DNA from 3 places in the Mycobacterium sp. NGS33 genome. Region 2 is predicted to be linked to each of the others. Evidence: predicted binding sites of a transcription regulator. Region 2 holds the regulator's gene; each other region holds the start of a gene.

Region 1 (3,160 bases), on a different contig from region 2:
GCGCGCTCCACCGCGACGACGTGGGAGGCGCCGAGCACCCCGAGCAGGAGCGCCGCGCCGCCGCCGGGGTGGTCCAGCCGGCAGCTGACCAGCGGCGTGGGCACGGGCGCGTTGAGTGCGAGTCCGAGCCGTTCGCCGGATACGTCGGCCGGGGTCACGGTGAGCTGATGAAGGGGCACCGAGGAGACCTTCTGCGCTACGCCGGGCTGGGCGGGGGCGCCGAATAGACGGTGATTTCGCCCGGTGAGACGGACTTGCCCGTCGAGACCTCCCAGGGCATGTCCGGGGCCCAGCGCTCGAACGAGAGCAGCGCCGACTCGTCGTCGTTGGTGCAGTCGACGAATTCCATCTCGCCGCCGGCCGGCAGGCCGGTGGTGCCCTCGGTGGTGTAGGAGGCGCGGCCGCGTTCGGACTCGTGGAACATCACGCCGTCGACGACGTAGGGGTCGCCGGGCCGCAGCGGCACGTCCTTGCGGGTCACCCACAGCGCGAGTTCCAGCCGGCCGTCGTCCTCCTCGACGCTGAACCAGAGCGGCTGGTCGCCACCCTCCAGCAGGTGTTCCCACCACACGAAGGGGCCCTCGCGGAAGGTGACCGAGCCGCGCACGATGTAGTCGGTGCCGCCGTAGCTGACGATCGCGCCGGGCCCGAGCTGGCGCGGCCCGAACTGCGGCATCGCGTCGGAGGCGAGCGGATCCTGCCGCCCGGCCCGCTGGGCCGGCTGCTTGGGTCGCCGCAAAGCCACCACCAACACCACGATGGACGCGATGAAGAGCACCACGGCGATCATGACCAGCAGAGATCCCACGCCAACCCCTTCGTTGCCACCTGTCTCGAGCGAACGTGGGCTAAAGCTAACAGCTTTTTCGCGGGTTCGGCGCCGTAACGTCGCGCCGGGAATCGGCGGCGGCCGCCGCGTGTCCTACCCGGGACCGTCGGCGCCGGCCGCTAGGGTATCGAACAGCTGTTCTACTAGGTGGGAGCGGGTAATGCGGGTGATGGGCGTCGATCCCGGCCTGACCCGATGCGGTCTGTCGGTCGTGGAAAGCGGGCGTGGTCGCACGGTCGTGGCGCTGGACGTCGACGTGGTGCGCACGCCGTCGGACGCGCCGCTCGCCGAGCGGCTGCTCAAAATCAGCGATGCCGTCGAGCACTGGCTGTCCACCCACCAACCGGACGTCGTGGCGGTCGAGCGGGTGTTCTCCCAACTGAACGTGTCGACGGTGATGGGCACCGCCCAGGCCGGCGGCGTGGTCGCACTGGCGGCGGCCAAACGCGGCATCGACGTGCACTTCCACACCCCCAGCGAGGTCAAGGCCGCGGTCACCGGCAACGGCGCCGCCGACAAGGCGCAAGTCACCGCGATGGTCACCAGAATCCTTGCGCTGCAAGCCAAACCGTCACCGGCCGATGCCGCCGACGCGCTGGCCCTGGCGATTTGTCATTGCTGGCGGGCACCGATGCTCGCCCGGATGGCCGCGGCCGAGGCGATGGCCGCCGAGCAGCGCGAGAAATACAAGGCCAAGCTGAAGGCCGCGCGATGATCGCCTCGGTGCGCGGCGAGGTCCTCGAGGTGGCGCTCGATCATGTGGTGATCGAGGCCGCCGGCGTCGGCTACCGGGTGAACGCGACCCCGTCGACGCTGTCCACCTTGCGCGCCGGGACCGAGGCGCGGCTGATCACCGCGATGATCGTCCGCGAGGACTCGATGACCCTGTACGGCTTCACCGACACCGAGACCCGCGACCTGTTCCTGACGCTGCTGTCGGTGTCCGGGGTGGGGCCCCGGCTGGCGATGGCGACTCTGGCGGTGCACGACGCCGGGGCGCTGCGCCAGGCGCTGCACGACGGCGACGTCACCGCGCTCACCCGGGTGCCCGGCATCGGTAAGCGCAGCGCCGAACGCATGGTGCTGGAACTGCGCGACAAGGTCGGCGCCGGCGCGGCCCCCGGGGGAGCGTCGCCGGGCGCGGCGCTCAACGGCCACGCCGTCCGCGGTCCGGTGGTGGAGGCGCTGGTGGGGCTCGGGTTCGCCGCCAAGCAGGCCGAGGAAGCCACCGACAAGGTGCTGGCCGCCGACCATGACGCCACCACGTCGGGCGCCCTGCGCGCCGCCCTGTCGCTGCTGGGCAAGTCCCGATGAGCCCGCACGACTTCGGGGACGACCACGCCGATCGGGAGGTCTCCGCCGCGCTGGCCCCCGGCGAGGGCGACATCGACGTCAGCCTGCGTCCGCGCTCGCTGCGCGAGTTCATCGGCCAGCCGCGGGTGCGCGAACAGCTGCAGCTGGTCATCGAGGGCGCCAAAAACCGTGGCGGCACCCCGGATCACATTCTGCTGTCCGGCCCGCCGGGGCTGGGCAAGACGTCGCTCGCGATGATCATCGCCGCCGAGCTGGGCTCCTCGCTGCGGCTGACGTCCGGGCCCGCGCTGGAACGCGCCGGTGACCTGGCGGCGATGCTGTCCAACCTGGTCGAGCACGACGTGCTGTTCATCGACGAGATCCACCGCATCGCCCGGCCCGCCGAGGAGATGCTGTACCTGGCGATGGAGGACTTCCGGGTCGACGTGGTGGTCGGCAAGGGCCCCGGGGCGACGTCGATTCCCCTGGAAGTGGCGCCGTTCACGCTGGTCGGGGCGACCACCCGGTCCGGCGCGCTGACCGGCCCGCTGCGGGACAGGTTCGGTTTCACCGCGCACATGGACTTCTACGAGCCGTCGGAGCTGGAGCGGGTGCTGGCCCGCTCCGCCGGGATTCTGGGCATCGAACTGGGCGACGATGCGGCCGAGGAGATCGCCCGGCGTTCGCGCGGGACACCGCGGATCGCCAACCGGTTGCTGCGCCGGGTGCGCGACTTCGCCGAGGTGCGCGCCGACGGCGTGATCACCCGCGACGTCGCCAAGGCCGCGCTGGCGGTGTACGACGTCGACGAGCTGGGCCTGGACCGGCTGGACCGCGCGGTGCTGTCGGCGCTGACCCGCAGCTTCGGCGGCGGCCCGGTCGGGGTGTCGACGCTGGCGGTGGCGGTGGGCGAGGAGGCCACCACCGTCGAGGAGGTGTGCGAGCCGTTCCTGGTCCGCGCCGGCATGGTCGCGCGCACGCCGCGGGGCCGGGTGGCCACCGCCCAGGCGTGGACGCACCTCGGCATGGCCCCGCCGG
Region 2 (3,160 bases):
CGCGCCCCCGCCGGCAAGCTGGGCGCGCCGGTGGGCGACCAGGCCGTGAACGGCGACGTGGTTTCGCAGCAGTTCACCGGCGGCAAGATCTCGTGGAACCGGGCCAAGAACACGTTCAGCACGGAGCCGTCCAACCTGGCGCCGCTCCTGTCCGGCCTGCAAGTGTCGGGTCAGAACCAGCCGAGCAACTCGGCCATGCCGGCGCACGCCAAGAAGTTCACCTGGCACTGGTGGTGGCTGATGGCCGCCATCCCGGTACTGGTGCTGCTCGTGTTGCTGGTCTGGGTGCTGTTCGTCTGGCGCCGGCGCCGGCCCGAACAGGCCGACGCCGTGGGTTATGCGCCCGACCAGGGCCGGGACTTCGGCTACGACGCCGGCGACCCCTGGGGGCACGACGATTCCGACCACGACGCCGAGGCGTTCGCGCTCAGCGCGCCGGCCGAACCGGCGCCGGATGCCGGGCGGGTCAGCTGGCAGCGCCAGGCTCCCGCCGAGAGTGAATACGGGTTCGAGGAGGAAGACCCCGACGCCGTCGACACCGACTCCATCCCCGTCGTCTCCGGCGAGATGCTGTCGGAGGCCGACTATCCCGCCGCCCAGGTCGACTACGCCGACTACGCCGACGAGGTTCCCGAGCTCGCCGAGCCCGACACCGCGGACGACGCCGCCTACGCCGACGCCGACGACCTCGACGCCGGGTACGCGCAGGAGGCCTACCCGGACGACGAATACCTTGACCTCGCGGTGCCCCGCACCCCGCCCGACACCGACGCCGTGACCGGCGCCCTGGACACGGCCGAGCCCGAGGACGACTACCTCGACCTCGCCACGCCCGAGCCCGAGGCCGAGGCCGAGCCGGCGGAGGACCGGGGAGCCGACGTGGCAGACGCGGTGGTCGCCGGAGCGGTCGCGGCCGGGGCGCCGGCGCGAAGCGGACGGCACGCCGCCGCCGACGACGAGGACGGCTCGGACAATGGTCTGGCGGGCCCGGACGGCCGGCCCACGATCCACCTGCCGCTCGACGACCCGTACCAGGCGCCCGAGGGATATCCGATCAAGGCCAGCGCCCGGTACGGGCTGTATTACACGCCGGGCAGCGACCTGTATCAGGACACGCTCGCCGAACTCTGGCTGTCGAGCGAAGAAGTCGCGCTGGCCAACGGTTTCACCCGCGCCGACTGACGCGGCGGGGCGTCAGACCTTGCGGATGACGGTGACGACCTTGCCGAGCACGCTGGCGTCGTTGCCGGGGATGGGGTCGAACGCCGGGTTGTGCGGCATCAGCCAGACCTGACCGCCGGCGCGCTTGAACGTCTTGACGGTGGCTTCGCCGTCGAGCATCGCCGCGACGATGTCGCCGTTGTCGGCGACGTTCTGCTGACGCACCACCACCCAGTCGCCGTCACAGATCGCGGCGTCGACCATCGAATCACCGACCACCTTGAGCAGGAAAAGCGTTCCCTCGCCGACCAATTCGCGTGGCAGGGGAAAGACATCCTCGACGGCCTCCTCGGCCAGGATCGGTCCACCGGCCGCGATGCGCCCGAGCACCGGGACAAACGTGGGTTCGGGCAGGGCATCCGAGCCGGCCACCTCGGTGGCGGGCGCCGTCACGTCGTCGTCGATCCCGCGGACATCGACCGCCCGGGGGCGGTTGGGGTCGCGCCGCAGGTATCCCTTGCGCTCCAGGGTGCGCAGCTGGTGCGCCACCGATGACGTCGACGTCAGGCCGACGGCGTCGCCGATCTCGCGGATGCTCGGCGGGTAGCCGCGGCTGGTGACCGAGGCGCGGATGACATTCAGAATGGTGCGCTGACGCTCGGTCAGCGAGGGATCCACGGAGTGCAACCGGCCTTCGGGGCCGGCCGAGGAAATGTCGTTGCTGTCGCCCATGGCAATGAATGTAGCCGCCACTCGAACAAGAATCAAACATGTGTTCGAGTGGCGTGTCGCGCCGTCGCGGGCGGCGACGGAAAAGGCGCAAAGTCGGGTGAATCACAAATGTGTAACTCTTCGGGTTATCGGGTATTTGGGCCTCGTGACAGTGGTAAAGGCCGACGAACTTGTCGGTGGTGTGATCTAGCGTTTGCTCGTGCGACACGCTTCGCTCAAATGTTCGGGTTTCGAACACACAAGCGATTAGAGTCGAACACACGAGCGAGAGCTAGTTGACCGGAGGAACGAAGATGACAGTCATCCACACGCCTGCGCCGCGTATCAGCAGTCTTCGGCGCCCGATCAACGGACCCGTGCAGGGTGCTCGGTATGGACGCGACGGTCTGACCCGATCCCGCAGGCCGGCGCCGGCGCGCCCGGCGGGCGCGGCGACGCGCTATTACGGCACCGGGGTGGCAATGTCGGTCGCCCCGCACCGCCGGCGCGCGACCACCTGGGCGTCGACCATCGGGCTGGCGTTGGCCGCCGGGGCGATCACGCTGTGGCTGGGGCTCGTCGCGAACGTCGGCCAGGTGCTCAACGGCGACTCCACCAACAACGCGGCCCACATTCCCGACCGGCTGGCCGTCGTCCGCGTCGACGCGGGGGAGTCGCTGCAGGACTTCGCGCACCGGGTCGCGCCCGAGGCGCCGACCACTCAGGTCGCCGACCGCATCCGCGAACTCAACGATCTGCACTCGCCCAACCTGATGGCGGGTCAGACCCTCATCGCTCCGGTCGGCTGACAACCGTTGTGCGAAAACGGCTCTGTTAGCCATGCAGATCGGCGCGCGGGTACGCTCAAAGTTCTGCGGTTGTTCGTCGGCACGGTGAAGGAGCGGTCATGCACTGTCCGTTCTGCCGTCATCCCGACTCCCGGGTGATCGACTCGCGCGAAACCGATGAAGGCCAGGCCATCCGGCGGCGCCGATCCTGTCCCGAGTGCGGACGGCGTTTCAGCACCGTGGAGACCGCTGTCCTGGCGGTGGTCAAGCGCAGTGGCGTCACCGAACCGTTCAGCAGGGAAAAGGTCATCAGCGGCGTCCGGCGCGCCTGCCAGGGTCGCCAGGTCGACGACGACGCCCTGAACCTGCTGGCCCAGCAGGTCGAAGACACCGTGCGCGCCGCCGGTTCGCCGGAAATCCCCAGCCACGAGGTGGGATTGGCCATCCTCGGGCCGCTGCGCGACCTCGACGAGGTGGCCTACCTGCGGTTCGCGTCCGTG
Region 3 (3,160 bases), on a different contig from region 2:
ACGCTGCTGCTGGGCGCGGTCGCCTGGGCGCCGCCGTGATGGAGGTGCGCATCGGCGAAGCCGTTCACCGGTGTCACGGCGCACGGCACGCCGCGATTGCCGCCCTCGCGCACCGCGTCCGCGAGAGCGACCAGGTCGTCCTCGTCGGGATGGGCGGGCTCGGAAAGGAGGGGTCCGGCGTGGCGCACCAGCTCCCATCCGCGGGGCGCGGTGATCCGGCCGGCATGATTGACGCACAAGTCCCAGGAATGCGGTTCCCGCGCGGTCGCCAACGGACCGACGACTGCCGTCGAGTCCGAATAGACGAACGTCAGGGTCGCCACGGCGTAGTGCGGGCACCCGGGCCGGCAACAGCGACGGGGAACGTTCACGAGCGAAAGGCTATCGTGCGCAAACGCCCCGGAAGCGCCGGACACGCGCAACTGGCCGGCCCTCGATGTGCAACCGTTACCATCGGCGCGTGGGCGATTCGCGCAGCTCCCCGCGAAGAGATCGGTTTCACGACGGATCGGCCCCGCGCCGAGCCGCCGGCCATCGACTCTTCCGCCGCGGCCGCGATATGCGCGGCCCGCTATTGCCGCCGACCGTGCCGGGCTGGCGCAGCCGCGCCGAGCGGTTCGACATGGCGGTGCTGGAAGCCTACGAACCCATCGAGCGGAGCTGGCAGGACCGGCTGAGCGAATTGGACGTGGCGGTCGACGAGATTCCGCGCATCTCGGCCAAGGACCCCGACAGCGTGCAGTGGCCACCCGAGGTGATCGCCGACGGGCCGATCCCGCTGGCGCGCTTGATCCCGGCCGGCGTCGACACCCGCGGTAACTCCACGCGGGCGCGAATTGTGTTGTTCCGCAAGCCGATTGAACGACGAGCGAAGGACACCATCGAGCTCGGCGACCTGCTGCACGAAATCCTAGTGGCTCAGGTCGCCATCTACCTCGACGTTGAGCCGTCGGTCATCGATCCGACGATCGACGACGAATAACTTTCCTGGCGCGCCGAGCGTTCGAGCGCTGCGCGCGCGGTGCGAGCAGCGTGCGTCAGATTATGCCGCGCTTGAGGCGGCGGCGCTCGCGTTCGGACAAACCGCCCCAGATTCCGAAGCGCTCGTCGTGCTCGAGGGCGTACTCGAGGCATTCATGACGGACCTCGCAACCCAGGCAGATTTTCTTTGCCTCGCGGGTGGAACCACCCTTTTCCGGGAAGAAGGCCTCGGGGTCGGTCTGGGCGCACAGCGCGCGGTCCTGCCACTGATCGGCGGCCGGCTCGGGCATGGGCTCGGGCTCGAAAGCGATTGGGGCGTCAGGGACCACGGTCAAATGGGGCCGAGCGGGGCGGTCCAGTGCCGGGTCGATGTCGGTGTGCGGCGTGCTCGCCATAGCGCTTCGAAACGTTTCGTAAGACATACGGTCGTCCGCCTCCTCAGCTGGATTGAGAGAGAGATTCATTGGTTTCCCACTGTTCTGATGTAACAGCCAATTCGAACAAGTGATCGAATCTCGGTCTGCGACACCGGAGTCGGCCGGCCAACCGGGAAATGACACTGTTGTGATTAGACACGGGTTGATCTGCCGGGTCAAGCACTTCGGCGCATTTCCATACCATCTCGTGATCGAATTTCGGCGTTTCTGTTGTTTTGGGCCTTCGGCGTGTTGATCACACAGCCCTCAACTTTCCCACGAGTTGCCACAAGCGGTGGGGAACCGCAACTTTGAGGCACCCCCGACGGGCCCGCCACGGCGCGCTCGCCGGGCAGTACTGTCGTGCAATGTGAAGGTCACCGTTCTGGTCGGTGGGGTTGGCGGCGCCCGCTTCCTGCTGGGTGTTCAACAGCTGTTCGGGCTCGGTCAGTTTCAAACGCAACGGCATCCGGACCCGGAACCCGGCAGCCACGAACTGAAGGCCATCGTCAACATTGGCGATGACGCCTGGATCCACGGACTGCGAGTCTGCCCCGATTTGGACACCTGCATGTACACCTTAGGTGGAGGTGTAGATCCGGAGCGAGGGTGGGGGCACCGCAACGAAACCTGGCACGCCAAAGAGGAATTGGCGCGCTACGGGGTGCAGCCGGACTGGTTCGGACTCGGCGACCGGGACCTGGGCACCCACCTGGTCCGCACCCAGATGCTTAACGCCGGCTATCCCCTCTCACAGATCACCACCGCGCTGTGCGACCGCTGGCAGCCCGGCGCGCGGCTGCTGCCCGCCAGCGACGACCGCTGCGAGACCCACGTGGTGATAACCGATCCCGACGACGGCAGCCGGCGGGCCATCCACTTTCAGGAGTGGTGGGTGCGCTACCGCGCCCAGGTGCCCACCCACAGCTTCGCGTTCGTCGGCGCCGAAAAGGCGGCCGCCACAACCGATGCCACGGCGGCCATCGCGGACGCCGACGTCATCCTGCTGGCGCCGTCGAACCCGGTCGTGAGCGTCGGCGCCATCCTGGCCGTCCCCGGCATCCGCGGCGCGTTGCGCGCCGCGCGCGCCCCGATCGTCGGCTACTCCCCGATCATCGGCGGAAAGCCCTTGCGCGGCATGGCCGATGCCTGCCTGTCGGTGATCGGGGTCGAATCCACCGCCGAAGCGGTCGGCCGCCATTACGGCGCGCGCCGCGACACCGGCATCCTGGACGGCTGGCTGGTGAGCGAGGACGACCGCGCCGACATCGACGGCGTGGCCGTGCGCTCGGTGCCGCTGGTGATGACCGACCCGAAGGCGACCGCCGAGATGGTCCGCGCCGGGCTGGACCTGGCGGGGGTGAGCCCGTGACGACACCGCCGGGCGAGCACGGCGCCGCCGCAGCGATCGAAATCCTGCCCGTGGCCGGGCTGCCCGAATTCCGGCCCGGCGACGATCTAGGTGCGGCCCTCGCCGCGGCCGCGCCGTGGCTGCGCGACGGCGACGTCGTGGTGGTCACCAGCAAGGCAGTGTCCAAATGCGAGGGCCGGCTGGTGCCGGCGCCGCGCGACCCCGAGGAGCGCGACCGACTGCGACGCAAGCTGGTCGACGACGAAGCCGTCCGGGTGCTGGCCCGCAAGGGCCGGACCCTGATCACCGAGAACCGGATCGGCCTGGTGCAGGCCGCCGCCGGCGTGGACGGATCCAACGTCGGGCGCGACGAACTCGCGCTGCTGCCGGTCGACCCCGACGGCAGCGCCGC

The links. Region 2 encodes LexA, which represses DNA repair genes until DNA is damaged. Its sites were predicted from a motif close to CGAACANNTGTTCG; they were not measured.
Region 1: ruvC (crossover junction endodeoxyribonuclease RuvC) is a predicted target of LexA. The motif match lies at 958-971, and genes of this name have one in related genera.
Region 3: cofD (2-phospho-L-lactate transferase) is a predicted target of LexA. The motif match lies at 1,479-1,492, and genes of this name have one in related genera.

The regions. Positions count from the first base shown of each region.
Region 1 covers NZ_JCALDN010000022.1:43,122-46,281, forward strand. Annotated here, with positions in the region: gene AC5Y5B_RS22805 (DUF2617 family protein) at 1-179, opposite strand, end outside; gene AC5Y5B_RS22810 (DUF4178 domain-containing protein) at 197-808, opposite strand; gene ruvC (crossover junction endodeoxyribonuclease RuvC) at 990-1,544, shown strand; gene ruvA (Holliday junction branch migration protein RuvA) at 1,541-2,143, shown strand; gene ruvB (Holliday junction branch migration DNA helicase RuvB) at 2,140-3,160, shown strand, end outside.
Region 2 covers NZ_JCALDN010000025.1:25,622-28,781, forward strand. Annotated here, with positions in the region: gene AC5Y5B_RS23730 (LGFP repeat-containing protein) at 1-1,182, shown strand, start outside; gene lexA (transcriptional repressor LexA) at 1,195-1,893, opposite strand; gene AC5Y5B_RS23740 (LysM peptidoglycan-binding domain-containing protein) at 2,187-2,681, shown strand; gene nrdR (transcriptional regulator NrdR) at 2,780-3,160, shown strand, end outside.
Region 3 covers NZ_JCALDN010000019.1:46,745-49,904, reverse strand. Annotated here, with positions in the region: gene AC5Y5B_RS21720 (DUF3499 domain-containing protein) at 1-371, opposite strand, end outside; gene AC5Y5B_RS21715 (metallopeptidase family protein) at 560-982, shown strand; gene AC5Y5B_RS21710 (WhiB family transcriptional regulator) at 1,038-1,376, opposite strand; gene cofD (2-phospho-L-lactate transferase) at 1,768-2,769, shown strand; gene AC5Y5B_RS21700 (coenzyme F420-0:L-glutamate ligase) at 2,766-3,160, shown strand, end outside.